Regions from separate parts of the Nocardioides marinus genome, predicted to be linked through region 2. Evidence: predicted binding sites of a transcription regulator. Region 2 holds the regulator's gene; each other region holds the start of a gene.
What was found. The regulator LexA, encoded in region 2, represses DNA repair genes until DNA is damaged. The targets are predictions, from matches to a motif close to TCGAACANNTGTTCGA.
Positions count from the first base shown of each region.

Region 1: the regulator LexA is predicted to act here: its motif matches at 2,274-2,289, upstream of BKA05_RS07830 (HNH endonuclease signature motif containing protein).
Region 3: the regulator LexA is predicted to act here: its motif matches at 7,229-7,244, upstream of BKA05_RS03680 (HNH endonuclease signature motif containing protein).

Region 1 covers NZ_JACBZI010000001.1:1,647,255-1,657,147, forward strand. The annotation lists gene BKA05_RS07825 (NADPH:quinone reductase) at 1-688, shown strand, start outside; gene BKA05_RS07830 (HNH endonuclease signature motif containing protein) at 746-2,260, opposite strand; gene BKA05_RS07835 (thymidine kinase) at 2,743-3,402, opposite strand; gene BKA05_RS07840 (sulfurtransferase) at 3,438-4,274, shown strand; gene BKA05_RS07845 (SDR family oxidoreductase) at 4,295-6,301, opposite strand; gene sepH (septation protein SepH) at 6,366-7,346, opposite strand; gene BKA05_RS07855 (GNAT family N-acetyltransferase) at 7,508-7,966, shown strand; gene BKA05_RS07860 (trimeric intracellular cation channel family protein) at 8,019-8,654, shown strand; gene BKA05_RS07865 (MFS transporter) at 8,677-9,870, opposite strand.
Region 2 covers NZ_JACBZI010000001.1:502,334-512,226, reverse strand. The annotation lists gene BKA05_RS02580 (vitamin B12-dependent ribonucleotide reductase) at 1-566, opposite strand, end outside; gene nrdR (transcriptional regulator NrdR) at 730-1,254, opposite strand; gene BKA05_RS02570 (hypothetical protein) at 1,640-2,197, shown strand; gene BKA05_RS02565 (bile acid:sodium symporter family protein) at 2,181-3,083, opposite strand; gene BKA05_RS02560 (ATP-binding protein) at 3,150-4,094, opposite strand; gene BKA05_RS02555 (hypothetical protein) at 4,369-4,716, shown strand; gene BKA05_RS02550 (LysM peptidoglycan-binding domain-containing protein) at 4,977-5,369, opposite strand; gene BKA05_RS02545 (SDR family oxidoreductase) at 5,593-6,405, opposite strand; gene lexA (transcriptional repressor LexA) at 6,563-7,294, shown strand; gene BKA05_RS02535 (alkaline phosphatase D family protein) at 7,494-9,272, shown strand; gene BKA05_RS02530 (alkaline phosphatase family protein) at 9,272-9,893, shown strand, end outside.
Region 3 covers NZ_JACBZI010000001.1:760,486-770,378, reverse strand. The annotation lists gene BKA05_RS03715 (heme ABC transporter ATP-binding protein) at 1-661, opposite strand, end outside; gene BKA05_RS03710 (iron chelate uptake ABC transporter family permease subunit) at 658-1,728, opposite strand; gene BKA05_RS03705 (heme/hemin ABC transporter substrate-binding protein) at 1,725-2,831, opposite strand; gene BKA05_RS03700 (biliverdin-producing heme oxygenase) at 3,006-3,656, shown strand; gene BKA05_RS03695 (aldo/keto reductase) at 3,690-4,688, shown strand; gene BKA05_RS03690 (SRPBCC family protein) at 4,692-5,123, opposite strand; gene BKA05_RS03685 (phospho-sugar mutase) at 5,154-6,824, shown strand; gene BKA05_RS03680 (HNH endonuclease signature motif containing protein) at 7,258-8,754, shown strand; gene BKA05_RS03675 (hypothetical protein) at 8,779-9,030, opposite strand; gene BKA05_RS03670 (hypothetical protein) at 9,093-9,686, opposite strand; gene deoC (deoxyribose-phosphate aldolase) at 9,776-9,893, shown strand, end outside.

The sequences.
Region 1 (9,893 bases), 1.1 Mb from region 2:
CCTGCCCGACGACGCGTCCTTCGACCTCGGGGCGTCCCTGGGCGTCCCCGCCGTCACCGCGCACCGGGCGCTCACCTCGGGCACGGTCACCCGGCTCGCCCCCGGCGCGCTCGAGGGGCGGACGGTCCTGGTCGCCGGCGGCGCCGGCGCGGTGGGCAACGCGGCCATCCAGCTGGCCCGGTGGGCCGGGGCCACGGTCGTCGCGACCGTGAGCAGCGAGGCGAAGGCGGCGCTCGCCCGTGCGGCCGGTGCCCAGCACACCGTGGACTACACCGACGGCACGGCCGCGACCGTCGCCGGCGTACGCGCGGTGGCGCCGAAGGGCGTCGACCTGGTCGTCGAGGTCTCGCTGGCCGGCAACGTGGCCGTCGACGTCGAGGTGCTGAGGGTGCACGGGACGCTCGCCTACTACGCCGACAACGGGGGAGCCGAGGCGGTCGTGCCCGTGCGACCCACCTTCGCCAAGAACCTCCGTCTCCAGGGGGTGCTGCTCTACACCCTCGACCGCGCGCTGCTCTCCGCCGCCGCGGAGGACGTCACCGCGGCGGTCGAGGCCGGTGCCCTGCGGGTCGGGGAGGACGCCGGCCTGCCGCTGCACCACTACCCGCTGGAGGGGGCCGCCGACGCCCACGCCGCCGTCGAGGGCGGGGCCGTGGGCAAGGTGCTGCTGGACGTCGGCGAGGCCTGAGGCCGCCGCGGGACGCGCTTAACGCTTCCTGTCCGCGCGCGCCGTCGGAGCCTTCGGTCAGAGCTCGGTGGTGCCGTCGGGGTGGACGAGCAGGCGGATGCCGTGGGGGCTGGTCCAGAGCCAGGTGGTGGGGGTGAGCTGCTGGTAGTCCCAGGCCACGGTGGTCGAGCCTGCTTGGCTGCTGGGGACCGGCGAGGGGTGGGTCTTGGCTCGGTGATGTCGCCTGCACAAGGGGGCGAGTCGGTCGGTGGCTGTTTGGCCGGGTGGTCCGCCTTCGTCGGGTGGGACGTACTCCTCGATGTGGTCGAGGTCGACCCGTGCTGAGGTGCGGGTGCAGTGCGGGAAGACGCAGGTCGTCCGCTTGAGCTTGACCCGGGTGGAGATGCGGTCGGGGATCTCGTAGCAGTCGACGGCGATCTGGTCGGCCAGGTTGATGACCGGCTTCACGACCACCTGGGTGCCGGGGACGGCGAGCCAGTCGCGGACGGTGTCGGCGGTGAGGGTCTGGTGGTGGTTCTCGAGGCGGGCGAGGTGCAAACCGAGCCGGCCGGTGTCGGGGTCGACCTCGGGGGTGCCGGGTCCTTCGTTTCCGCGGAGGGCGGCTTCTGAGAGGTGGATGTGGAGGACGACCTGGCGCGGGTTGCGGGGTGGTCTCGACGCCCGCTCCTCGCTGGCGCTCGTCGCTGCTCGACCACCGGCGTCGCTGGCCGGTGAGGTGTCGAGGTCGAGGGTGAGGTCGCCGCGGCTGAGGTAGCCCAGGGCCTTGGCGCGGCGGACGTCGAGGGTGTCGGTGGAGCCGGCGGCGAGCAGCTGCTCGGCGATGGTGCGGATGGCGTGCTCGAGCTCTTCGGCGTCGGCGCGGTCCAGCAGGCCGGTGAGGGGGACGCCGTTGGCAGTCCCGATGGTCCAGGCGGTGGCCAGGTCGAGGTGGACGTGGAGGCTGGCCCGGGTGTCGACCTCCTCCATCTCACATGTCTCGGGGTCGAACCGGGCTGCAGCCTCGGCAGCGAGCCTCTTGACGGTGGCGAAGGAGGCGGTGTGGACGACGTGGGCGAGGTGCGCATCGACGAACGCAGCAGCGTCGGCGGTGAGCTGACGGGTGACCTCGGTGACCCGCCGGATGCGCCACACCTGCACCTGGCCTGCTTCGAGGCGGGCCCAGATCTTCGGCAGGCGGTGCTTGGCCTCCACGGCGTCTGAGACCAGTGCCCGGCCGGAGTCGGTGGAACGGCCCAGTGCGGCGGCGAGCTCGATGACCGCGAACTCCGACACCTCCGGCGCACCCGGACCGGCGAGCTCGAGCATCGTGTCGGCACCGGGCATCCCGAACCGGGCGACCCACGCGTTCTCGGCCGCAGTCAGTGCGTCGTCGTCGGCCAGCCCGTAGGTGCCGTAGAGATCGGGCATCAGGGCGCCGGTGGTGTGCCGGTCGGCCCAGGCAGCGACGGTGATGAAGAGCTGGCGGTCGGCGTCGTCAGCGGCCTGCTTCTGCGCGACGGCGAGGCTCAGCAGGTCACCGGTCGACACCGCAGGCGAGTCCTGCTCAGTGGTGTCGTGGTGCCCGAGTGCCATGACGAGATTCTACTCGAACGCCAGTTCGAAAGAAACCCTGTCGAGGGCCCGGGATCGAATCTGTGGAGGACGATCCAGCCGCAACCGAAGCGAGCACCTCGACGTGCCCGCAAGGCGTGCGAGCGACGCGCAACCAGGTACCGGTAGCGAAGCGGACGGCAACCGTGTCTTCGAAAAATGAAGGACCTGCTGCAGCGCGAACGTCCAGGCGCCCGCCAACGGTGACCCAGCAGTCCAACCGGACCGGAGGGCGTGGCGTGAAAGGGGGTCACGACAGACCCTCCAGTCGCCGATGGAGGGGTTGCTTGGCGGCGTACGGGGTCTCGACGACGGCTCGCTGGCGCTCGCCTGCTCGACCAGCAGGGGGCCGGCTCGCTGGCGCTCGCCTGCTCGACCAGCGGGGGCCCGGATCGCTGAGCTCGCCTGCTCGACCAGCAGGGGGCCCGGTCGCTGGTGCTCGCCTGCTCAACCAGTGGGTGGGATCAGCCGAAGGGGAGCGGCTCGGGGGCGAGGGAGACCGCCTTGGCGCGGGCGGCGGTGAGCCGACGGCGGTGGTGCTGGCGGCAGAGCACCTCGTAGGCGATGTCGACGTCGGCGTCGTGCTGGTCGGGCTGCTCGACGTCGCCGACGACGATGACGTCGCCCTCGACGACCATGACGCCGTTCTCGGTGCGGGCGTTGTGGGTGGCGCGCTTGCCGCACCAGCACAACGCCTCGACCTGCAGCACGTTCATCCGGTCGGCGAGCTCGACCAGGCGCGCGGAGCCCGGGAACATCAGGGTGCGGAAGTCGGTGAGGATGCCGAAGGCGAACACGTCGATCTGCAGCTCGTCGACGATCTTGGCGAGCTGGTCGATCTGGTCGGGGGAGTAGAACTGGGCCTCGTCGCAGATCAGGTAGTCGATCCGGGCGCCCTGCGTGAGGTGGTCGACGACGTGGCGCCAGAAGTCGAAGTCGGAGTCGACCTCGAGAGCGTCGTGGGTGAGCCCGAGGCGGCTGGAGAGGCGGCCGGTGCCGGCGCGGTCGCGGGTGACGAAGATCTGCCCCTGACGGCCGCGTGCGGCGTGGTTGTGGTTGGTCTGGAGCGCCAGCGTGCTCTTGCCGGAGTCCATGGTGCCGGTGAAGAACTGGAGCTCAGCCACGGGGCGAGATCCTAGGTGTCCGGCAGGATGGGCGCATGTCCGGGCCAGTGCATCCCCTCATCGACACCGCCGAGCTGCGCGCGCTGCTGGAGGCCGGGCGGGCGCCGACCCTGCTCGACGTGCGCTACCGGCTGGGCGGACCGCCGGGCGCCGGGGAGCACGAGGCGGGGCACGTCCCGGGGGCGGCGTACGTCGACCTGGACACCGCCCTGGCCGCCCCGGTCCGTGAGGACCGTCGCGGTGGCCGGCACCCGCTGCCCGAGACCGGCGTGTTCCTGGAAGCGATGCGCGCGGCCGGGGTGACCCGCGGTGGGCCCGTCGTGGTCTACGACGACTGGTCCGGTCACGCAGCCGCCCGGGCCTGGTGGCTGCTGCGTCACCACGGCGTCGAGGACGTGCGGGTGCTGGACGGTGGCTGGAGCGCGTGGGTGGCTGACGGTGGGTCGGTGGAGACCGGCGAGGTCGCCCCGGTGCGCGGTGACCTGGACGGCGAGCCGGGCTCGATGCCGGTGGTGGCCGCCGAGGACGTCCCCGCGGTCAGCGTGCTGGTCGACGCGCGGGCGGGTGAGCGCTACCGGGGCGAGGTGGAGCCCGTGGACCCGGTGGCCGGCCACGTGCCCGGCGCCGTGAACGTGCCGACCGCGCTCAACCTCACGGCGGACGGGAGGTTCCGCCCGGTCCCCGAGCTGCGCGAGGAGTACGCCGCCGTCGGGGCCGTGCCCGGCGCGGACGTCGCGGCGTACTGCGGCTCGGGCGTCACCGCCTGCCTCGACGTGCTCGCCCTGGAGCTGGTGGGCGTGCGGGCCGCGCTGTACCCGGGCTCGTGGAGCGACTGGGTCAGCGACCCTGCGCGACCGGTGGCCAAGGACTGAGGTCGACGGGCGTGTCCTTCCTACCAGTGCACGCCCTTGAAGATCTTGGCCAGCATGATCTGCTCGGTCTCCCGCGAGCCCTGGGCCGCGTCGCCGCGGGCGGCGGCTGAGTCGGGGAACACGTGGTAGGCCATGTTGAGGATCCGGAAGGCCAGCTTGGGCGCGACCGTGTGGGCGATGGCACCGGCGTTGCCGAGTGCGGTGTTGATCTCGTGCGGACGCTCGACCATCGCCCTGATGACCAGGTCGGCGGCCTGCGCCGGGGAGATGGTGGGGAACTTGTCGTAGATCTTGGTGGGGGCGATCATCGGCGTCCGCACCAGCGGCATGTGGATGCCGGTGAAGGTGATGCCGTCACCCACCAGCTCGGAGGAGACCACGTTGGACCAGGAGTCCAGCGCCGCCTTGGAGGCGACGTAGGCCGAGAACCGCGGCGGGTTGGTCTGCACGCCGATGGAGCTGATGTTCACGATGTGCCCGCGTCGCTGCTCGCGCATCGTGGGGATCAGGCCCATGACCAGGCGGATCGCGCCGAAGTAGTTCAGCTGCATGGTCCGCTCGAAGTCGTGGAAGCGGTCGTGGCTGAGCTTGAGGGAGCGGCGGATCGAGCGACCGGCGTTGTTGACCACGAAGTCGACCGAGGGCAGCTCGGCGGCCAGCTGTGCGCACAGGGCGTCGATGGCGTCGAGGTCGGAGAGGTCGCAGGGATAGACGTGGGCGTTGCCGCCGCGGGCCTCGATGACTGCGCGGGTCTCCTCGAGCTTGTCCTTGCCTCGGGCCACCAGCACGGGGATGCCGCCGCACTGGGCGACCTTGAGCGCGGTGACCTGCCCGATCCCGGAGGAGGCGCCGGTGATGACCACGTGCTTGCCCTGCAGCGCCGCCCGGTTGTCGGCGTCGCGGCCGCAGGAGTCGTCGAGGTGCTCCTCCCAGTAGCCCCACAGCGTGCGGGCGTAGGACTCCAGGTCCGGCACGCCGATGCCGGAGCCGGCCAGGGCCTTCTCGGTGCGGCGGGAGTCGAAGACAGGGGCGAAGCCGGTGTGGCCCAGCACCTCCGCGGGCACGCCGAGCTGGCTGGTCAGCGGGTCGAGGACCGACTGCACGACCCCGTTGCGCGCCAGCGCACCGACGTACGTCGAGGGGCGCATCATGCGGGGGACGAGGGCCAGCGGCCCGGCCTGGGTCACGTTGCGGTCGACGGGTGTGGCGAAGCGGGGTGCCCCGGCAGCGGCGCAGAAGGCGTTGACGACCTCGACCACCGGCTGCGGCTCGGGGTTGACGAGGTGGAAGGCCTGGCCGTCGAGGTCGGGGCGGTGCGCGATGTGGTCCATCGCCTTGGCCACGTAGTCCACCGGCACGACGTTGGTGTCGCCGAGGTCGACGCCGACGAGCGGCAACCAGGCCGGCAACCGGTCGCGCAGCATCTTCATCAGCGGGAAGAAGTAGTAGGGCCCGTCGACCTTGTCCATCTCGCCGGTCTGGGAGTCGCCGACCACGATCGCGGGGCGGTAGACGCGCCAGGGGACCGACGCCTCCTCCCGCACGATCCGCTCGGACTCGAACTTCGTGCGGTGGTACGGCGAGGGCAGGTGCTGGCCCTGGTCGAACATCGTCTCGTCGAAGCGGCCGTGGTGCTCGCCGGCGGCGGCCACCGAGGACACCTGGTGGAAGCAGCCCACCTCGAGCGCCTCGGCGAGCTCGACGGCGTGCCGGGTGCCGCCGACGTTCATCGTCTCGTTGGTCGCGTCGTCGGCCGTCATGTCGTAGATGGCCGCCAGGTGGAAGAAGTGCTCGATGGAGCCACGGTGCTCGGCCACCCAGGCGGGGTCGACGCCGAGACCGTCCTGGGACAGGTCGCCGACGACCGGCGTGACCCGGTCGGTGCCCCAGCGTCGGATCAGCGCGTCCATCCGGTGGCGGCTGCCGGCCCGGACGAGCACGAAGATCTCGCCCTCGCGATGGTCGAGCAGCTCGGTCACGAGGAACCGGCCGATGAACCCGGTGGCACCGGTCACGAAGTAGGCCATGGGCGGAGACTAGTCCTGCCCGGGCGCGCGTGGGGACCTCCAGCACGCCGCGATCGCGCGAGGACTACTCCTTCGAGCCGCCGAACATGATCTCGTCCCAGCTGGGCACCGAGGCGCGTCCGCGCTTGCGGGTCGGCTTGCGGGCCGCCGGCTCGTCCAGGTGCTCGGGCTGCGCGGCCTCGGCCTGCTGCGCGGGCGTGGCGGCCGGGGGCTCGGTGGTCTCGCGGGCGGCCGGTGCCCCCTCGCTCCGGCGGTCGGGCGCCGGCTCGGGTTGTCCGGGCTCGGCGTCGGCGCGCACCCGCTCGGCCGGCGCCTCGTCGTGGAGGTCGGGGACGGTCTCCGGCGCGACCAGGTGGATCGCGTCGTCACCCAGCGGCAGCTGGTCGGGCTCGTCGACGGCAGCGGCGCGGCGGCGGCGTACCTGCTCCAGGTCGTCGGGGGCCGGCGGAGCGGCCGGGGTGGCGGAGCGGTCGCCGATCAGCCAGCGGGCGTCGTCGTCCTCGGCCACGACGTAGTTGCCGGGCATGTCGTAGGTGTAGGTGCCGGTGCCGCTGCGGGCCTGGGTCGCGAAGTCGGCGGTGAGGACCCAGCGGCCGTCCTCGCGCCGCCAGGCGTCCCAGGCGACGGTGTCGGCCCCGACGTTGATCGAGCGCAGGTGGGACTCCACCGCCTCGCCGAGGATGCGGGCCCCGTCGCCGTTGCGGCGGCGTACCGAGCTGCGCTGGGCCCGCTGGGCGACGTGCTCGCGCTCGGCGAGGACGGGCCCGGCGAACGGCATGATCTTCTCGACGCTGGTCTGGGCCGCCTCGGCGACCGCCTCCGGCGTCTCTCCGGCCCGGATGCGGGCCTGGATGTCGCGAGGCCGCAGGACGCTCTCCATGGTGATCTCCAACTGACCGAGTCGTGACGTCTCGCCGCGCAGGGCGCTGCGGAGCCGGGCGTCGACGTCGAGGGTGTACTCCTCCCCGGCGTCGCTGACCAGGAGCAGGCGCTTCCCGTCCTCGCTCGTGCCCGCGAGGGTCAGGTGCACCATGAGCCGGTCCACCTCCTGCTTCGTAGTCCATCGCCGCCGGAGTGCCCGGGGTGCGCCGAGCCTACGCCAGGAGGCGCTCCGGACCAGGGACCCCGGCGCCCGGCGGCTCCGTGGCGTGCGCCCGCCACGCAAATGCCTGGCGGACGGCCGCCGCCGGGCGCCACCATCGGCTCATGACCACGACCTGGCTCCCCCCGGACTGGGAGCACCCGCTGCGGGTGGACCTGCCCACCGGCCACCACCTGCGCCCGATCACCGCCGACGACACCGAGAAGGACATGCTCGCCGTCATGGGCTCCCGCGACCGCCTGTGGTCGATCTACGGCGCGGCCTGGGGCTGGCCGCCCGAGGACATGAGTGCCGAGGCCGACCGCGAGGATCTGCAACGGCACTGGGAGGAGATGCAGACCCACGAGTCCTTCAACTACGCGCTCCTGGACGCCGGGGAGACCGAGCTGATCGGCTGCGTCTACATCGACCCAGGCGACGGGCCGGAGTGCGACGCCGTCATCTCGTGGTGGGTGCGGGACGAGTACGTCGGCAGCGGGCTGGAGTCGGCGCTCGACTCCTTCGTCCCCGACTGGATCGACCGCGACTGGCCGGTGACGGCGCCCTTCTACGGGGTGCGCTGAGGGCGGCTCCCGCCGCTGGGTCCTGGCGGGCGGGCCTGGGTAGCCTGCGCGGGTGACGACCCCCGAACCCAGTGCCACCCTGGTCGTCCTGGACCTCGTGGGCATCTTCGTGTTCGCGATCTCCGGTGCCCTGGTGGCGGTGCGCAAGGAGCTCGACGTCTTCGGCGTGCTCGTGCTGGCCGGCGTCACCGGCCTGGGTGGTGGGTTCCTGCGCGACGTCCTGATCGACGCCGCCCCGCCCGCTGCGCTCGAGGACTGGCGCTACCTGATGGTCCCGGTGGCCGCCGGGCTGGTGACGTTCCTCTACCACCCGGCACTGGGCCGGATGGAGCGGCTGGTCAACGTCTTCGACGCCTTCGGGCTCGCGCTCTTCTGCGTCGCGGGTGCCCTGAAGGCCGTCGACTACGGGCTGGGGCCGCTGCCGGCGGCGCTGCTGGGGATGACGACCGGGATCGGCGGCGGGATGATGCGCGACGTCCTGGCCGGCCGGGTGCCGGTGATCTTCCGCGGGGAGCTCTACGCCACCCCCGCGCTCGCCGGAGCGCTGGTCGCGGTGATGCTCGACCGGGCCGACGTGCCCTACGGCCTGGCCGCGGCCGCGGGCGCCACGGTGTGCCTGGTCTGGAGGCTGCTGTCGATGTGGCGCGGGTGGCAGGCGCCGGTGCCGCGCGGGTCCGCCAGCGTCTGAGCGCCGGCCCCCGGTCGGCCCGTCAGTCGCGGTCGGAGCGCGGCAGCGAGAGCGCCGCCACGGCGGCGAGGACACCGGCGGCCAGGGACACCAGGTAGGCCGGGTTGGCCCCGTAGTGGTCCACGACGAAGCCCGAGGCGGCCGCGCCGGGGGCGACGCCGGCGACCAGCCCCGTCTGCACGAGGGCCATGCCCTCGGTGAGGCGGGCCCGGGGGGTGCTGGACTCCACCAGCGACATGGTCGCGACCAGGGTGGGTGCGATCGCCGCGCCGCCCACGAGCAGCACCAGGCCCATCAGGGGCAGCGAGCCGACCAGCCACAACGGCGCCATGGCCAGCGCCATGGCCGCGGCGCCCACCTGCAGCCGGGTGGTCACCGAGCGGCGCCAGGTCAGGGCCCCGGTGACCACGCCCGAGACCAGGCTGCCCAGCGCCCACAGGGCCAGCAGGGCGCCCGCCCACGCCGGCGAGCCCAGCTCGTCGGCGAAGGCGACGGTGGTGACCTCGGCGGCGCCGAAGAGCACGCCCAGGCACGCCGAGACGACCGTGAGCGGGGCGAGGGTGCGCCAGGGCAGCGGGACGCGGCGGTCACCGCCGCGGCGGTGCGGGTGGGCCGGGGGAGCGGTCGCCCGCTGGGCCGCGAACGCCCAGGAGCCCAACGAGCCCGCGACGGCGGCCACCGCCAAGCCGAGCACCGGGTGCACGAGGGTGGCCAGCACCGTGACCAGGATCGGCCCCAGGATGAAGACGACCTCGTCGAAGACCGCCTCGAGTGCGTACGCCGTCTGCACCTGGGCCGGTCGGTCCAGCACCTGCGCCCACCGGGCGCGCACGGCCGAGCCGATCTGGGGCAGCGAGCCCCCGGCCACGGCCGCGGCGACGTACGACGCGACCCGCGGCCAGTCCGCCTGGACCGACCACACGAGCACCGTGGTGGCCACGCCGAAGACCGACCCGGCGACGGCGAGGACCGGCCCCTGGCCCCAGCGGTCCAGCAGCCGGCCCTGGGCGATGGCGAGGACGGCGTTGGCGACCATGTAGGCCGCGGAGACCGAGCCGGCGAGGCCGTAGGAGCCGGTCGCGCCCTCGACGAGGAGCACGATGCCGAGCCCGGCCATCGAGATCGGCAGCCGTGCCACCAGGCCGGTCAGCGAGAAGGCCAGCGCGCCGGGGTGCGCCAGCACGTCCCGGTAGCTCCTCAGCCCGCCTCCTGCCACGTCCGGAACCTAGGACCAGGCCA
Region 2 (9,893 bases):
GAGAGGTTCAGACCGGCACCGGAGCCGCCCTTGAAGATGAAGCCCTCCTCCTTGTACCAGTTCAGGATCGAGTCCATCGAGTCGTCGACGGAGAGGATGAAGCAGGCCGAGACCTGCTGCGGGCTCGGGGTGCCCACGTTGAACCAGACCGGGGAGTTGAAGGAGAAGTACTGGTTGACCAGCAGCCAGGTCAGCTCGTGCTCGAAGACCTCGGCGTCGGTCTCGGTGGCGAAGTAGCCGTGGTCGATGCCGGCCTTGGTGTAGGTCTTCACCACGCGGTCGATGAGCTGCTTGAGGCTCCACTCCCGCGCCTCGCTGCCCACCGCTCCGCGGAAGTACTTGGTCGTGACGATGGTCGAGGCGTTGACCGACCAGGTCGAGGGGAACTCCACGCCCTTCTGCTCGAAGACGGTCTCGCCGGTCTTCCAGTTGGTCTGGACGACGTCGCGGCGCTCCCAGGTCAGCTCGTCGTAGGGGTGGGTGCCCTCGGTGCTGAAGACGCGCTCGATGGCGAGGCCCGCTCCGGCCTTCGCCTGCGATCCTGCGCCGCTCACCGTCTCGGTCATGGTGATGCTCCTCTGTTCCCGGTGTGAGGGGTGGGGTGGGTGGTCGTCAGTGGCCAGTCTCGGGGTGGCCACCGACAGTGCTGCCTGTGCGTGCTGATGCGGTGGGGAGAGGGGTTGGTGCGCCCGGCAGGCAGCTTCCCCACTACCTGCCGGGCGGTCTGTGTCAGCCCGTGGGCTGAGGGGTGAGGTCGTCGCTCTCGAGGTCTCGACGCTCGCTCGTCGCTGGCGCTCCTCGCTGCTCGACCGCCTCGGCACGCAGCATCGCGATCTCGGCCTCGAAGTCCGCCGCGGAGCTGAAGGCCCGGTAGACGGAGGCGAAGCGGAGGTAGGCGACCTCGTCGAGGCGGCGCAGCGGGCCCAGGATGGCCAGCCCGACCTCGTGGGCGGGGATCTCGGCGGCGCCGGCGGTGCGCAGCGCGTCCTCGACCTCCTGGCCCAGGCAGGCGAGCTGGTCCTCGCTGACCGGTCGGCCCTTGCAGGCCTTGCGGACGCCGGAGACGGCCTTCTCGCGGACGAACGGCTCGGTGGCGCCCGAGCGCTTGACCACGGTCAGCTGCATCAGCTCGACGGTGGTGAAGCGTCGCTCGCACGTGGAGCAGGTACGCCGGCGGCGGATCGATCCCCCGTCCTCGGCGACCCGCGAGTCCAGCACCCGGGTGTCGGTGGCTCGGCAGTACGGGCAGTGCACAGCGAGGCTCCTTCATGGGTGAGGATGGTCGGACGGGTCGCGGGCGCGGCTACGACACCCCTGGCTGTGGGGTGTGCAGACGATGTGGAGATCGGGGCTCTCCCTGTGGAGAACCACGAGGGAGCTGTGAGTCATCCACCCTTGCTCTGTGAACTAGATGTGGATAACTACATCCGTGTAAGTACTAGATGTAGTGGGAACCGTACGCCTGGATCACTAGGCACGCAAGTGGACCGACCAGATTGACGTCATCTGGATCACACTCCCGACAAAGCCGCAGGTCAGCGGCGTGCCGGAGGCCCGCTGGGCTGCCGCCACGGGCGTGTCGGACCCTGAGCAACAGGTACTCATTCCCTCCCCGAGGGGCACGCACCACACTCCCCCCATGCGCTCCCTCCGCCCTCCGCACGGACCCCGACCTCCGCACCGACTCCTCGCCGTTCCGCTCCTGGTGGCCCTCGCGGTCACGACCAACGGCTGCGGCGCCGACGCGCTCGCCGAGCGCGCCACCGAGAAGGCCGCGGAGAAGGCCCTGGAGGACGCCGCGGCCGAGGGTGTGGAGATCGACCTCGACGCCGGGGACGGCGGGATCTCGGTCGAGACCGACGACGGGTCCTTCACCTCCGGCCTCGGCTCCCTGCCCGCCGGGTTCCCCGAGGACGTGCCAGTGGTCGCGGGCGAGATCCTCAACGGCGCGAGCAGCCAGCAGGACGGCACGACGGCCTACCTCGTGACGGTCATGGTCCAGGCCCCGGCCCAGGAGGCGATGGCCGAGGCGATCTCCGCGCTCGAGGACGCCGGCTACAGCCGTACCGAGAACTCGATGTCGATGGGCGGGCTGCTGATCGAGATGCTCACCGGCCCCTGGGAGGTCACGGTGGGCGCCACCGACGACGGCGAGGGCGGCACGATGCTGCAGTACACCGTCATCGAGCCGCAGTGACCCTGCCCGCGCCTCGGGTGATGAGGAACCCGAACGCCGTGGCCAGGACGTACATCAGGATCGAGTAGACCGCCGCGGGGATCGCCACCTCGGTGCTGTCGAGCACCGAGAGGGCGATGGTCAGCGCCACGGTGGTGTTGTGGATGCCGACCTCCATCGAGCTGGCCACGGCCTGCGGCTGGTCGAGGCGGACGAGCCGCGCGCCGGCGTACCCGAGGCCGAGGCTGAGCACGCACAGCAACCCGGTCACGATGCCCACCTGCTGCAGGTAGCCCCCGAGGTTCTCCCGCTCGCCGAGCAGCGCGCCCACCGCGACGGCGACCAGGACGACGATCGAGAAGACCCGCACCGGCTTGTCCGCGCGGGCGGCGAACGCGCTGGACCAGCGGCGCACCAGCATGCCGATCGCCACCGGGACCAGGACGATCGCGATGACCTGCACGACCTTGGCCCACTGCAGCCCGAGGTCGCCGTCGGTGTCGAAGTAGCCGATCGCCAGGTTCGTGACCAGCGGGATCGTCACGGCCGCGAGCACCGAGTTGATGGCGGTGAGGGTGATGTTCAGCGCGACGTCGCCGTGGAAGAGGTGGCTGAACAGGTTGGCGGTCGTGCCGCCGGGCGAGGCGGCCAGGAGCATGACGCCCACCGCCAGGAGGGGGTCGAGGTCGAAGGCGACCACCAGGCCGAAGGCGATGACGGGCAGCACGAGCACCTGCAGGCCGAGTGCGACGACCACGGCACGCGGCGTACGGGCCACCCGTCGGAAGTCGGCGACCTGCAGGGACAGCCCCAGGCCGAACATGATGATCGCCAGCGCGACCGGGAGGCCCACGCTGATCAGCACCGAGTCGTTCATCGCACCCTCCGCACCTGTGACTGGCGCCACAGTGAAGCACGTGCTCGGGCGCGCAGGGGCGACCTCCGCCCGCGACGCGCGGCCGGGCGCGCCGGGTCAGCCGGCGTCGTGCGGTGCCAGGTCGATGGAGAACCACACGGTCGTGCCGCCGGGGTCGTGCTCGGAGCCCCAGCGGTCGGTCATCGCCTCGACCAGCATCAGCCCGCGCCCGAAGACCACCAGCGGGTCCTCCCCGCCCACGGGCGCCACGACCTGTCCCCCGGCGCCGAAGTCGCGCACGACGACCGTGAGCACGCCCTCCTCCACCGAGACCCTCAAATCGGCCACGGTGCGGGCGTGGTGGACCGCGTTGGTCACGATCTCCGACAGGCACAGCTGCGCGGTGTCGACCACGTCGTCGGCCACGCCCCAGGTGCGCAGCTCGGCAGCCAGGAACGCCCGCGCCTCCCGCGGCGCGGTGGGCTCGGGCAGCAGCCGCAGCGTGGCCGTGCGCCCCGTGGTCTCCACGGCCGGGCTCGCGTCGAGCACCTCCTCCAGGGAGTCGTCGACCGGCCCCGCGCGGCGGGCACTGACCTCGTGCAGCGCCGCGACCGTACGCCGGGCCAGCCCCTCCAGCAGCTCGCGCTGCTCGGGCCCGAAGGTCTGCGGCCGGTCGTAGAGCAGGAACAGCCCACCCAGGCGCATGCTCGTGCCCAGCATCGGGACGACGGCGGCGGCGACGTGGCCGGCCTCGCCCTCCCTCTGGGCCAGCCACGGCCAGCGCTCCTCCAGGGTGCTGAGCGCCGCCAGGATCGGGCGACCGGTGCGGACCACGTCGTTGAGCGGCACGTCGTCGTAGGCGTCGATGTGGCACCAGTCCAGGTCGCTCGCCTGGTCGCCGCCGCGGGTGGCGGAGGTGAAGCGCAGCCGACGCCCCCCTCCCTCGGTCAGCGCCACGGCGACGCGTGCGACGTCCGGCAACGTCAGCAGGTCCGCGACCACGGCCCGTACGACGTCGTCGACCAGGACCGCCCGCTCGACCTCGGCCTCGAGGTGGGTCATGGGCACCGCGGGCGGCTCCGCAGGCGGGCCCGCAGGTGGGCCCGCAGGTGACGGCGCGTCGGCGGCCGCGGTCCGCTGGGCACCGCGGCCCGCGACGTCCGGCTCGTCCCCTCGTCCCTGGGCCACCCAGCCAGGCTAACCCCGCGGCCCATCCCCCATCAGGGTCCTCCTGCCCCTTCCTCGGGCCCTTCGGCCCGTGGTGGGCCACCGGGCGCGACCGCACCGCTCGGCGGTTCGCCCCGTGACGCGTGGGGCGATCGGGGACAATGGCGCGGTGGCTGGGAGCGGAGGGAAGCACGGATCGCACAGCGGCCCGCGCCCCCCGGCACCCCACCGGACCCGTCGCCTGCTGGCCCTCACCGCCGGGGTCACCGGCCTGGTCGTCGCCTGGGGCTACCTGGTCTGGGCGGCCATCGACTTCGGCACGACCGCACGCGAGGGCAGGACCGCCGCCTGGTGGTTCCTCGCCCTGGCCTCCCTCGGCGCGGTGGCCTGCCTCTTCGCCGGCCTGTTGGTCGGGCTGCGGCTGCTGCGCGAGCTCGGCGTCGTCGCCCCGGACCCAGCACCCGGCACCGAGCCCCCCGCTCCGCGACCCAAGGGCGGCAAGCGCGCCGCGCGCTGAGCCTGGCCCCGCCCAGGACGGCCGGTGCGCGAAGGTCTGACTGATATCGGTCGAACCTGCGGGTTCGCGGTCGAAGGTTCGACCGCGCACCGCAAGGTCTGACTGACATCAGTCAGACCTTGCGGCCCGCCCAGCACCACCGAGGGGCGGTCCCGCCGTGGGCCCGCCCCTCGTCTTCCCCGTGGTTTCGCCGGCCGGGGTCGAATCGACCGGCGAAGTCTGTGCGCCCCTTCCGGGGCGGTGCTCCCGTCGCGTCGCGCTCAGCTGTCGGCGGGGACCCGCAGCCGCTGACCGGCGACGAGCATGCCGCTCTCGAGGTGGTTGAGCTGCTGGATGGTCGACATCATGTCGCGGACGTCGCCGCCCTCGGCCCGGGCCGAGGCGATGTCCCACAGGGTCACCCCGGTGCCGACCACGATCGTGTCGGTGGGCACCGGCTGCCCCTTCTCCGAGGTCGCGACCGAGCCGCCAGCGAAGGCCACCGCGATCGCCACGGCCACCAGCAGGCCGACCACGAAGACCACCAGGCGACCGCGCCGGGTCAGGCGCAGACGGCCGTCGGTGCCAGCAGCCGAACGCGGTGCCGAGCGCGGAACCGGACGGGCGGAGGTGCGGGCCGGGAGGTGGACTGCGGGAAGGACCATGGTGCTCATCGGGATCTCCTGGGGAAGGCGGAGTGGGTCTGCGAACCGATGTCTACCGACGACCACCGACAGTCCCGGTCAGGGAGGACCGGGCGGGCCTGGGGCCGACGGCTCGACCACCAGTTCGATCGAACACGTGTACGAGAGTAGATCAGGTGTTCGAACGAGATCAAGGGTTTCTGCGAACAAATGTTCGACTGCCCCTGCGTGGGCCGCGAGCCCACCCACCCCGTCAGCCGCGGCGGAGCGCCCGACGACCCTGGGCGGCGAAGAGCGCGGTCCCCTTGGCGGCGACGCCGGGAGCCAGGGAGATGGTGCGCATCAGGGCCCCGCGCCACACCGGCACCGTCCGGATCACGCGGCCGGTCCCGACCAGCCCGACGGCCGCCTCGGCGATCTCCTCCACCGACAGGATCCGACCACCCGAGTGAACCAGGGCCGCTCCCAGGCCTTCGGGGTCCTGCTCGTCCAGCATGGCCGTCCGGACCCCGTCGGGGCAGATCGCGTGCACCCGCACCCGACGCGCCGTCTCGGCGGCCACGGACATGGTGGCCGACACGGTCGCGGCCTTGGTCGCGGCGTACACGCTGTAGCCGGGGACCGGCCCCAGCCCCGAGAGGGAGGCGGTGTTGACGATGTCGCCGGAGCCGTCGCCGAAGGCCTCCAGCGCAGCGCGCATGCCCCACAGGACACCCAGGAGGTTCACCTCCACCAGCCGGCGCACCTGCTCCTCGGAGAGCTCCGAGAGTCGCCCGTCGTCGCCGACCCCGGCGTTGTTGAACCAGGCGACCAGACGACCGTGCCCGGCCGCCACCTCGGCGACCGTGCGGTGCGCCTCCGGGTCGCGCACGTCATGGGCCAGTCCGGCGACGGCGCCGATCTCCCGCGCGGTCGCCTGCACGGCCTCCCCGTCAACATCGGTGACGACCACGGCGTACCCCTGGGCCACCAGCAGCTCGGCGATCCCGCGGCCGATGCCGCGAGCAGCACCGGTGACCACGGCACTGCGCTGGATGGGGGCGGCGGGGACCGGGCGGGGCGTCATGGCCCGAGTGTGCTCGACACGCCGATTCGAACACATGTTTGATCGCGGACCGGATGAGTCATAGCGTGTGAGCACCACGACGCAGGCCGTGCCACACCCGTGCCGCCGCGTCCGCGGGCGCACCCTGCGGGCCGGTGGTCGAACCAGGAGGACCCCCATGGCGACCAGCCACGACGACGCCGCCCCCGGCGTGAGCGCGCTCCCCGACGGCCCGCCCGACGCCAGCGGGCTCACCCCGCGCCAGACCAAGGTGCTGGAGACCATCCGCGACGCGGTCGCCCAACGCGGCTACCCGCCCAGCATGCGCGAGATCGGCCAGGCCGTCGGCCTGACCAGCACCTCCTCGGTGGCCCACCAGCTGAAGGTGCTGGAGGAGAAGGGCTTCATCAAGCGCGACGGCAGCCGGCCCCGCGCCCTCGAGGTCTTCCTGCCCGAGTCGATGGCCGCACGGCGCGCGATCTCCTCGGCCGACGAGAGCTCCTTCGACGAGACCGGGGTCGGCGACACCCTGCCCGCCGCCTCCTACGTGCCGATGCTCGGCCGGATCGCCGCGGGCGCGCCGATCCTCGCCGAGGAGCAGGTCGAGGACGTCTTCCCGCTGCCCAAGCAGCTCGTCGGCGACGGCCAGCTCTTCCTGCTCGAGGTGCGTGGTGAGTCGATGATCGACGCCGCCATCTGCGACGGCGACTACGTCGTGATCCGCCAGGCCAACACCGCCGAGAACGGTCAGATGGTCGCCGCGATGATCGACGGCGAGGCCACCGTGAAGACCTTCTCCCGCAAGAGCGGGCAGGTGTGGCTGCTGCCGCACAACGACGCCTTCGAGCCGATCGACGGCACCCACGCCACCATCCTCGGCATCGTCACCGCCGTGCTGCGCAAGGTCTGAGGGGTACGCCGGCGGCGGGTGGTCTCGACGCCCGCTCGTCGCTGGCGCTCCTCACTGCTCGACCACCGGTAGGCGCGGGGTCTCGACGCCCGCTCGTCCACCGGGTCGCGGGCGGTCGCCTGGTGAGCACCGGGTGAACGGACGGTGCTCACTCCGGCGAAACCGTCACGAAACAGGGGGCGGCGTCGTTGGATGAGTCGTGACCTCGACGAAGCCGCCGACGACGCCCCCCACCTCGTCCTCCTCCCCCTCCGCGTTGCCCCGCCGCACCGTCCTCGCGACCGGCGCCGCGGGAGCCGCCGCGGCCGGGGTGCTCGGCAGCGGCGTACGCCCTGCGCAGGCCGACCCGACGGGGCAGCCCGGTGCGGCCGACGGGGCCGAGCGCGGGAAGGCGACGCACGAGGTCTTCCAGCACGGGGTCGCCTCGGGTGACCCGTTGCCGCGCCGGGTCGTCATCTGGACCCGCGTCACCCCCACCCCTGCGGCCACGGCCGGCTCGGGCAAGGGCGGGCCGGTCACCGTCACCTGGCAGGTGGCCAAGGACAAGCGGTTCCGCAAGGTCGTCAGCAAGGGCCGGTTCCGCACCAGCGCCGGGCGCGACCACACGGTCAAGCTCGACGCCAGGGGCCTCAAGCCGGACACCGAGTACTTCTACCGCTTCCGCGCCCTCGGCCAGAAGAGCCCCGTCGGCCGCCTGCGCACGGCGCCGCGCAAGCGCGCCGCCCTGGACAACCTGCGCTTCGGGGTCGTGTCCTGCGCCAACCTCGAGGCCGGCTTCTTCAGCTCCTACCGCGGCCTCGCGGCGCGCGAGGACCTCCACGCCGTCCTCCACCTCGGCGACTACCTCTACGAGTACCCCACCGGCGAGTACGGCATGGGCCAGGACAACGTCGTCGTCCGCCCGCACGACCCGCCGCACGAGATGGTCAGCCTCGAGGACTACCGCCGCCGGCACGCCAACTACAAGGCCGACCCCGACCTGCAGGCCCTGCACGCGCGCTACTCGTGGATCCTCACCTGGGACGACCACGAGGTCACCAACGACCAGTGGAAGAACGGCGCGGAGAACCACGACGAGTCCGAGGGTGACTACAAGGTCCGCCGTGCCCGCGCCCACCGCGCGTACGACGAGTGGATGCCGGTGCGGATGGACGGGACCGCTGCCCTGGGCGACGGCACCCGCCTCTACCGTCGGCTGCGCTTCGGCAACCTCGCCGAGGTCTCGATGCTCGACCTGCGCACCTATCGCGACGAGCAGGTCTCCACGCTCGCGCCGACACCCGTGCCGGCGCTCGAGGCCGAGGTGAGCGACCCGTCCCGCTCCATCACCGGCAAGAAGCAGATGGCCTGGCTCAAGGAGTCACTCACCCGCGGCGACCACGCGCCGCAGTGGAAGGTCATCGGTAACCCGGTGATGATCGCGCCGGTCACCTTCGGCGACCTGCCCAACGACCTGATCGACCCCATCAACGACGTGACCGGCATCCTCCCCGGCGACGGCGCGCCCTACAACGTCGACCAGTGGGACGGCTACACCGCCGACCGCCGCGAGGTCCTCGGCCACATCCGCGACCACCAGGTCAAGGACGTCTTGTTCATCACCGGCGACATCCACTCCGGGTGGGCCTGCGAGCTGCCGCTGGACACCTCCACGCAGCCGCTCTACGGCGACTCCTACGGGGTGGAGTTCGTGTGCTCCTCGGTCACCTCGAACAACCTCAAGGACATCACCGGCGCGCCGCAGCTCACGCCGCTCGTGGAGACCGCGATCCTCGCCAACAACCGGCACATCAAGTACCTCGACTTCGACAACCACGGGTACTCCGTCCTCGACATCACCCCCGAGCGCGCCCAGATGGACTGGTACGTCATCGGCGCCCGGGACGACGCGGCCACCCCGATCGAGTGGTCGACGTCGTACGCCACGCTGGCCGGGACCGGCCGGATCACCCCCGTCGACGCTCCGCTGGAGGCCTGATGTGCCAGGACACCCCCCTCGCCGGCTCCCCTGAGCGCGCCGCCCGCCGGCTCGCGGAGATCCGGGCCAGCCGCCGCACCGTGCTGACCGCGGCTGCCTCCGGCCTGGCCTTCTCCAGCGCCGTCGGCGCGGCGGCGCCCGCGGGCGCCGCCAGCGCGAGGACCAAGAAGCGCTGCTACGTGCTCGTCACCGACGGCTGCCGCCCCGACGAGATCGAGCCGACCCTCACCCCCAACCTCCACGCGCTGCGCGAGGGCGGGATGTGGTGGCCGCGGGCGACCTCCATGCCGGTCATGGAGACGATCCCCAACCACGTGATGATGATGACCGGGGTACGCCCCGACCGGTCGGGCGTGCCGGCGAACTCCTTCTACGACCGCGAGCTCGGCGAGATCCGCGACATGGACCAGCCCAGCGACATCCGCGTCAAGACGATCATCGAGCGCCTCGGCAAGCGCGGCTTCACCACCGGCACGGTGCTGAGCAAGGAGTACCTCGTCGGCATCTTCGGCGAGCGGGCCACGCACCGCTGGGAGCCCGAGCTCTACATCCCCGTCTCCGGGCACGCCCCCGACCTGCTGACCTACAACGCGCTGACCTCGATGGTCGACGAGTTCGACC
Region 3 (9,893 bases), 260 kb from region 2:
CGTCGGCGCGGACCGCGCCGCGGGCGAGCACGCAGATCCGGTCGGCGTACGCCGCCGCCAGGCTCAGGTCGTGCAGCACGACCACCACGGCGCGACCGGCGCGCGTGAGGTCGCGGGCCACCGACAGCACGGCCTCCTGGTGCCGGATGTCGAGGGCGGCGGTGGGCTCGTCGAGCAGCACCACCGCGGTGTCCTGCGCCAGCACGCGGGCCAGGTCGGTGCGGGCGCGCTCCCCACCGGAGAGCGTGGGGTAGCTGCGCTCGGTCAGGTGGAGGACGTCCGCGCGCTGCAGCGCCTCGTCGACGAGACGCTCGTCGTCGTCCTCGTGGTCCGTGCGCGCCCACGGGGCACGCCCCATCGCCACGACCTCGCGCACGAGGAACCCGAAGGCCAGGCGCCCCTGCTGCGGGAGCACGGCCCGTCGCCGGGCCAGGTCGAGCGGTCGCATCGACCGCACCTCGCGCTCCCCGAGCCGGACCGTCCCGGCGGCGAGGTCGAGGTCGCCCGCGAGGGCGGCCAGCAGCGTGGACTTGCCGGCACCGTTGGGCCCGACGAGCGCCACCAGCTCACCGCCGTGGACCTCGAGGTCGACGGCGTCCAGGACCGTCGTGCCGCCGAGGCGCACCGAGACGCCGGCGGCGCTGAGCCGGGTGCCGATCATGCCCACGCCCCCGAGGTACGCCGGGCGCGACGGATCAGCCAGAAGAAGAACGGGCCGCCCACCAGGCTGGTCAGCATGCCGATCGGGAGGTCGGCGTAGGCCACGAGGGTGCGCGCGCCGAGGTCGGCGACGACCAGCAGCAGCGCGCCGCCGAGGGCGCTGGCGGGCACCAGCAGCCGGTGCCCGGGGCCGGACAGCAGCCGCACCAGGTGGGGCACGACCAGCCCGACGAAGGCGATGATCCCGCAGAACGCGACGGCCGCGGCTGTCAGCAGCGCCACCACGACTATGGCGCCCATGCGCAACCGCTCGACGTCCACGCCGACGTGTCGCGCCGCGCGGTCGCCCAGCGCCAGGAGGTCCAGGCGTCGCGACATCAGCATCGCGACCACCAGCCCCACCACCATCAGGGGCGCGGCCACCCAGACCTGCTCCCAGCGCGAGCCGTTGAGGCTTCCGAGCTGCCAGAAGACGATCTCCTCCCGGGCCTGCTGGTCCCCCAGGAACAGCAGGAACGCCAGGCCGGCGCTCGCCACCGCGTTGATGGCGATGCCGGTGAGGACCAGGGTGACCACCTCGGTGCGTCCGCCGTCGCGGGAGAGCAGGTAGACCGCGACCGTGGTCACGAGGCCGCCCAGGAACGCGAACAGCGCGATGGTCCAGCTGCCGGCCACGGTCAGGTCGAACACGATGACGGTCGCCGCGGCCAGGGCGGCACCCGCCGAGACGCCGACCACGCCGGGCTCGGCCAGCGGGTTGCCGAAGATCCCCTGCATCAACGCCCCCGCCGTGGCCAGGGCGGCACCGGCGACGGCCGCCATCACGACCCGGGGGAAACGGACCGTCCACAGGGTCACGTCGCCCTGGGGGTGCGCGGGCATCGGCCCGGCGTCGAGCCCGAGCCGGTGCAGCAGGGAGCCGACGACCTCGGCCGGGGCCACGTCGAGCTGCCCGCGACCCGCGGCCAGCACCACGGCGACGAGCAGCGCCGCGGAGAGGGCGCCGAGCAGGCCCACCCGGCGCACCGACGTACGCCGGTGGGCGGCCGACACGGGGACGGCGGTCACGAGACCGCGCCCGGGGCGTGGACCGCGACGGCCAGCGCGTCGAGCGTGGCTGCCGTGGTGGGGCCGAAGCCGAGGATGTCGGCGTCGGCCATGTCGACGAAGCGCCGGTGCTGGCCGGCCGGGGTGCTCGCGAGGGCCGGCAGCCGCTCGAGCAGGCCCTCGACGCCCCCGGCGGACTCCAGCCCGGCGGTCATCATCAGCACCAGCTCGGGCTGGGCGGCCACGATGCCCTCGTCGGTCACCGGCTTCATGCCGTCCCACCCGATCTCCTCGGCGACGTCGTAGAGCCCGACGGCGTCGATCAGGGAGTCGGCGCCGCTGCCCTCGCCGAAGAGGTAGTAGACGCCGGACTGGCCGCGGACGTAGAGGAAGACCGTGCGCAGCCGCTGTGTCGGCACCGCGGGGGCGACGGCGGCGATCTGCTCGGTGACCTCGGCGACCTCGGCCTCGATCCGCTCCGCGAGGGCACGGCCCCGCGCCGGGACACCGAGCGCCTCGGCGACCTGCATCGTCAGCGTGGAGAGGTTGTCCAGGCCGCGGTGGGAGTCGGTGACGACGACCGGGATGCCGGCGTCCCGCATCTGCAGCACGACGTCCCAGGGGCCCAGCGAGGTGTCGGTGAGGATGAGCGTGGGATCGAGCGCGAGGATCGCCTCGGCGTTGAGGTCGTGGCCGTTCTGGGTCACCAGGGGCAGGTCCGCGGCCTCCGCGAACTGCGTCGAGATGTCCCGCCCGACCATCCGCTCGCCCAGGCCGAGCTCGTGGACGGTGCGCGAGAGGGTGCCGTGCACGTCGAGGGCGAGGACGCGGCTCACGTCGGTGACGGTGACCTGCGTGCCCTGTGCGTCCTCGACCGTGACGGGCAGCGCCGGCCCCGGCCCGTCGACGGGATCGACAGCCCGCTCCGGAGCACGCGCCGTCGTGGCCCCCTCCCACGCCCGCGGGTCCTCGAGCACGTCGGCGCCCACCTCGGCCAGCGGAGGAGCGACAGCCGTCGTGGACTCCTGCTCGCGGGCGGGCACGGCGTCGCCCACGCTGGGGGCACAGCTGCTGAGCAGGCAGGCGCACACGACGGCCAGGGCCGTGGGCAGGGGGGAGCGCATGGGAACCGTCTCTCGATCCGGGCGTGGTCTGGCCACGCGAAGTTAGGTGAGGCTAACATCATCCAAGCAAGGCAAGCCTTACCTGTCCAGGCGTATGTTGACACAGTGTCGACTAGTTCTCGACACTGTGTCGAGAACTCCACGTCCCGCTCGCCCCCACCTCCCGAGGACCCCATGACCACCACGCTGCTCGCCCTCTCCGCCGCCATGCGCGAGGGCTCCCGCACCGAGCACGAGGCCGCCGAGGGCTCCTCGTTCATGAGCGAGCTGCTCGACGGGAGGATCTCTCCGGCGGGCTACACGGCCTACCTGCTGCGCCTGCGCACGGTGTACGCCGCGATGGAGACCGTCGGCCGCCAGCACCTCGACGACCCGTTCGTGGCCGCGGTGCACGACGTGGACCTCGAGCGCCTCGCCGCCATCGACGCCGACCTCGACCACTGGGACCCCACCGGCCCCCGGCAGGTCGACTCCCCCGCCGCCGAGGCGTACGCCGCACGCCTGCACGCGTCCGCGGCCTGGGGCGGGCTGTTCGCCGCCCACCACTACACCCGCTACCTCGGCGACCTGTCCGGCGGCCAGGCCATCGGGCGGATCCTCGACCGCGCCTTCGACCTCGACGGCCGCGGCATCGCGTTCTACGACTTCGCAGCCATCGGCAAGCCCAAGCCCTACAAGGACGCCTACCGCGCCCGCCTCGACGCCCTCGGCACCTCACCCGAGGAGACCGACCGGGTCGTGGCCGAGGTCAAGGTCGCCTTCGGGCTCAACCAGGCGCTGTTCGAGGAGCTGGGCCGTGACCTCCCCCGCTGGCGACGCGCTTGACCTGGAGCACGCTCCAGCCTCCACACTGAGGCGATGGGCACCACGATCAGCACCCGCACCCTCGGCACCGCCTCGCCCCTCACCGTCTCCGCGCTCGGCCTGGGCTGCATGGGCATGTCGGAGTTCTACGGCTCACCCGACGAGCAGGGCGGCCTGGCCACCATCCATCGCGCCATCGACCTCGGGGTCAGCTTCCTCGACACCGCGGACATGTACGGCCCCTTCACCAACGAGCGCCTCGTGGGCATGGCGCTGGCCGGTCGGCGCGACCGGGTCCAGCTGGCCACGAAGTTCGGCAACGAGCGGGCCGAGGACGGCACCCGGATCGGCATCAACGGACGCCCGGACTACGTGCGTCGTGCCTGCGACGCCTCCCTCGGACGGCTCGGCACCGACCACATCGACCTGTACTACCAGCACCGGGTCGACCCCACCGTCCCGATCGAGGAGACCGTCGGCGCGATGGCCGAGCTCGTCGAGGCGGGCAAGGTCCGTCACCTCGGGCTCTCCGAGGCCAGCGCCCAGACCATCCGACGCGCCCACGCGGTGCACCCGATCACCGCTCTGCAGACGGAGTACTCGCTGTTCACCCGCGACCTCGAGGACGAGATCCTCCCGGTGCTGCGCGAGCTCGGCATCGGACTGGTGCCCTACTCCCCGCTCGGCCGCGGCATCCTGACCGGGGCGATGCACGTCGGGTCGGCCGAGGACGGTGACAGCCGTGCGTCGGCGTACTTCCCCCGCCTCAACGGCGAGAACCTCCAGCACAACCTGCGCCTCGTCGACGCGATCCGACAGCTCGCCGACCAGCACGGCTGCACCCCGGGCCAGCTCGCGCTCGCCTGGGTCCTCGCCCAGGGCGAGGACGTCGTCCCGATCCCGGGCACCAAGCGGGTGCGCTACCTCGAGGAGAACATCGGCTCGCTGGACGTGTCCCTCTCCTCGGAGGACCTGGCGTCGCTCGAGGCGGCGGTGCCGCGTGACGCCGTGCGCGGCGACCGGTACGGCGACATGAGCCACATCGACGCCTGATCCTCAGGCCAGCCGCGCGGCCAGGCCCTCCACACAGCCCCGCATCATCCGGTCGTGGTTCCACGTCAGGACCGGCCGCGCCACGCGGGAGAGGGCACCGAGCAGGCCCGGGACGACGACGTCCTGGGCGAAGTCCAGCCGGGTGCCCTCGCCCTCCGGCCTCAGCTCGAAGCGCACCGTCCCCTCCAGGTCGCCGTCGACGCCGACCTCCAGGACGTCGGGGCGGTTGAGCACCTCGGTGAGCACGAGCTGGAGGGTGTAGGGCAGCGCGGAGCGGCACAGCACCAGGCCACGCCCCTCGCCGAGGTAGCCCACGGCCACCACCTGCGGCCACCACTCCACGTAGCGCTCCACGTCGACCAGCACCTCGCGGACCCGCTCGGGCGGGGCGTCGACGTGCCAGCGGTCGCGGAAGGAGTACGTCGAGGTCGGCACGGGCACCATCCTGCGGCTACCGTCCCGTCCATGACGACCCTCTCGGAGTCCGAGCTGTCCGACCTCCTCGACCGCGCCCGGGCCTGGGCGGCGGCCGACCCCGACGCCACCACGCGCCAGGAGCTGGAGCGCATCGTGACCGAGGTCGAGGCGGGCGGGGACCCGGCCGACCTCGCCGACCGCTTCGACGGCACCTTGGAGTTCGGCACCGCCGGGCTGCGCGGCGCGCTCGGCGCCGGCCCGAACCGGATGAACCGCGTGGTCGTCCTGCGCGCCGCGGCCGGCCTGGCCGCCCACCTCGGGCCCGGCGGCTCGGTCGTCGTCGGGTACGACGCCCGCCACCTCTCCGACACCTTCGCCGAGGACACCGCGGCCGTCATGCGTGGCGCGGGCCTCGACGTGTGGCTGATGCCCCGGCCGCTGCCCACCCCGGTGCTGGCCTACGCCGTGCGCGAGCTCGGGTGCGTCGCGGGCGTCATGGTCACGGCCAGCCACAACCCGCCCGAGGACAACGGCTACAAGGTCTACCTGGGCGACGGCAGCCAGATCGTCTCCCCCACCGACGCCGAGATCGCCGCCCGCATCGCCGAGGTCGGCGACCTCACCTCGGTCCCCCGCGGGTCGGGCTGGCAGGTGCTGGGCGAGTACCTCCTCGACCGCTACCTCGACCGCATCGCCGGGCTCGTCGCCGACGGCCCCCGCGACCTGTCCGTGGTCTACACCCCGCTGCACGGGGTCGGCGGGTCGCCCGCCGCGGACGTGCTCCAGCGGGCCGGGTTCGCTGCGCCGTACGTCGTGGAGCAGCAGGCGCACCCCGACCCGGACTTCCCGACCGTTGCCTTCCCCAACCCCGAGGAGGCCGGCGCGATGGACCTCGCGCTGGCACTGGCCGAGGAGCGCGGGGCCGACCTGGTCGTGGCCAACGACCCCGACGCCGACCGCTGCGCCGCCGCCGTCCCCACCCCGACCGGCTGGCGGATGCTGCGGGGCGACGAGGTCGGCGCCCTGCTCGCCACCCACCTGCTGCGCCGGGGCCGCACCGGCACCTTCGCCACCACGATCGTCTCCTCCACGCTGCTGTCCAAGATCGCGGCGGCAGCAGACCAGCCGTACGTCGAGACGCTCACCGGCTTCAAGTGGATCGGTCGGGTGCCCGACCTGGCCTTCGGCTACGAGGAGGCGCTCGGCTACTGCTGCGACCCCGACCACGTGAAGGACAAGGACGGCGTCTCGGCCCTCGTCCTGCTCTGCGAGCTCGCGGCCTCGCTCAAGGCGGAGGGTCGCACCCTGCTCGACCTGCTCGACGACCTCGCCCGCGAGCACGGCCTGCACGCCACCGACCAGGTCTCCGTGCGCGTCTCGGACCTCTCGCTGATCTCGGCGGCCATGGAGCGGCTCCGCACCGACCCCCCGGCCTCGCTGGGTGGCCTCGACGTCGTCGGCGTCGACGACCTCGCCGAGGGCACCGAGGACCTCCCGCCCACCGACGGCCTGCGCTTCCGCCTCGCCGACGACGCCCGCGTCGTCGTCCGCCCCAGCGGCACCGAGCCGAAGATCAAGTGCTACCTCGAGGTCGTCGTGCCGGTCGAGGACGCCGCCGACAACCCCGACCAGACCGACGCCGTCGAGGGCGCCCGGATCTCCGCCGCCACCCGCCTGGACGCCCTGGGCTCCGACATCCGCGCCGCCGCCGGCCTCTGACCCTGCGCCCTCCGCTGGTCGAGCAGGCGAGCGCCAGCGAGCCGCACTGGTGGTCGAGCAGGCGAGCCGCACTGGTGGTCGAGCAGGCGAGCGCCAGCGAGCCGTCGTCGAGACCCCGTACGCCGACGAGCAACCTCATCCACGGGGCGACTGGAGGGTCTGTCGTGACCCCCTCTCACGCCACGCCCTCCGGTCCGCTTCGACTCCGTGGTCGGCGTGGGTGGGCGCCTCGACGTCCGCGCTGCAGCAGGCCCTTCATTTTCGAAGAGCACGGTTGCCGTCTGCTTCGGTTGCGGTACCTGGTTGCGGTCGCTCGCCGGCCTTGCGGCACCTTGAGGTGCTCGCTTCGGTTGCGGCTGGATCGTCCTCCACAGATTCGTTCGGTGCCCTCACGACCATTCCATTCGAACACTTGTTCTAGTAGAATCTGGTCATGGCACTCGGGCACCACGACACCACTGCGCAGGACTCTCCTGCCGGGTCGACCGGTGACCTGTTGACCTCCATCCGCGACCTCGACAAGGCTGCCGATCAGGCCGACCGGGACCGGTTCATCGCGATCGCTGAGTGGGCCGACCGCCACACCACCGGCCAGCTGATGCCGGACCTCTACGGCACCTACGGGCTGGCCGACGACGACGCCCACACCGAGGCCGAGAACGCGTGGGTCGCCCGGTTCGGGATGTCGGGTGCCGACACCATGCTCGAGCTCGCCGGTCCGGGTGCGCCGGAAGTGTCGGAGTTCGCCGTCATCGAGCTCGCCGCCACCCTCGGCCGTTCCACCGACTCCGGCCGGGCCCTGCTCTCCGATGCGGTGGAGGCCAAGCACCGGCTGCCGAAAATCTGGGCTCGCCTCGAAGCAGGTCAGGTGCAGGTGTGGCGGGTACGGCGGGTCACCGAGGTCACCCGTCAGCTCACCGCCGAGGCCGCTGCGTTCGTCGATGCGCACCTGGCCCACGTCGTGCGCACCGCCTCGTTCGCCACCGTGAAGAGGTTGGCTGCCGAGGCGGCAGCCCGGTTCGACCCCGAGGGATGTGAGATGGAGGAGGTCGACACCGCCGCGTCTCTGCACGTCACCCTCGACCTCACCACCGCCTGGACCATCGGCACCGCCAGCGGCGTCCCCCTGACCGGCCTGCTGGACCGCGCCGACGCCGAAGAGCTCGAGCACGCGATCCGCACCATCGCCGACCAGCTGCTTGCCGCCGGCTCGGCCGACTCGCTCGACGTCCGTCGGGCGAAGGCGCTGGGCTACCTCAGCCGCGGCGACCTCACCCTCGATCTCGCTGACGCAGGTGGTCGAGCAGCGACGAGCGCCAGCGAGGAGCGGGCGTCGAGACCACCCCGCTCGAGCCGTCCCCGCCAGGTCGTCCTCCACCTCCACCTCTCAGAAGCCGCCCTCCGCGGAAACGAAGGACCCGGCACCCCCGAGATCGACCCCGACACCGGACGGCTCGGTCTCCACCTCGCCCGCCTCGAGAACCACCACCAGACCCTCACCGCCGACACCGTCCGCGACTGGCTCGCCGTCCCCGGCACCCAGATCACCGTCAAACCGGTCATCGACCTGCACGACCAGATCGCCGTCGACGCCTACGAGATCCCCGACCGCATCAGCCAGCGCGTCAAGCTCAAGCGCCCCACCTGCGTCTTCCCGCACTGCACCCGCACCTCAGCCAAGGTCGACCTCGACCACATCGAGGAGTACGTCCCACCCGACCAGGGCGGACCACCCGGCCAGACATCAACAGCCAATCTCGCCCCCCTGTGCAGACGCCACCACCGAGCCAAGACCCACCCATCCCCGGCCTCGACGAGCTCGACCAACACCAGGTGGGACTACCAGCAGCTCACCCCCACCACCTGGCTCTGGACCAGCCCCCACGGCATCCGCATGCTCGTCCACCCCGACGGCACCACCGAGCTCTGACGAGAGCCCTGCCGGCGCGCTGCGTCAGCGCGGGTCGGTGAAGTCGACGCGTCTGCCGGCAGCTCGGGCGTAGGCGATCTCCGCTGCCGTCGACTCCCCCACGTAGCCGCCCGGGTTGACCACCAGCACCCGGTCGGCGAGGTCGATCTTGTGCCGGTGCAGAGCGTCGAGCGTCGCCTTCTGCTCAGGCGTCGGCGCGTCCTCGGCGTCGACGGGGGTCAGGACGACAAAGCCTGCGAGGCCCAACTCCCGCGCCAGGGACCGCATCTGCGGCATGAACCGGGCGGAGCCACACAGGCACACGACCTCGGGACGATCACCCACTGGACCGTGCGACCTCAGAACGAGAAGCTGACGACGAACAGCAGCAGGCTGCCGAGGACCAGCGCGATCTCGGGCCACGCCCACTCCCGCCGTACGCCGCTGGGCGCATCGGGGACGCCCCGGGCGACCCGGGCCGCCTCGCGGATCCGGTCCTCGACGAAGTCGGCGTAGTCGGCCCCCTCGTCGGGGGTCCAGCCCTCACCGGGCACGGGGGTCATCGTCAGGTCGCGGGTGGAGCGCGGCCGGCGCATCGCACGGAACCGCGACCGGCCGACGCCGGGGTTGGCGTAGCGCTTGTCGTCGACGGTGGCGACCAGCACCTGCTGCACGACGACCGACTGCAGCGCGGCGAGCGGGAGGTGGAGCGTGGAGACCATCCCGCGCAGCACCAGCCATGCCCCGTCGAGCCGGACGCGGGGGCGCAGCATCGCCGCCCACGCCAGCACGCCGACCAGCAGGCCACCGGTGGCGACCGGCACCGGGTAGTCACCGGGGAAGGCCACGGTGACCACGACGGCGACGACGCCCAGCAGCACCGTCAGCACTCCCATGACCCGACCGCTGGTGGGCGCGAACTCCAGACTCTCCTCGTGGGGGTCGTGGTCCATCCGGGCGGGCTCCTCAGCGGGTCGGCAGGCGGCGAGCGGGCCCGGTCGAGGGTTGGGGTGCGGGCCGCCGGCAAGCCTATGCTGACCCAATGCCCACGATCTCCACCCCCGGAGTCGGCTGGGACTTCTCGGACGTCACCCGGTCCGACGCTGCGCTCCGTCGCTTCCTGCACGGCCTGCCCGGCGTCGACCAGGTGGGTGCAGAGG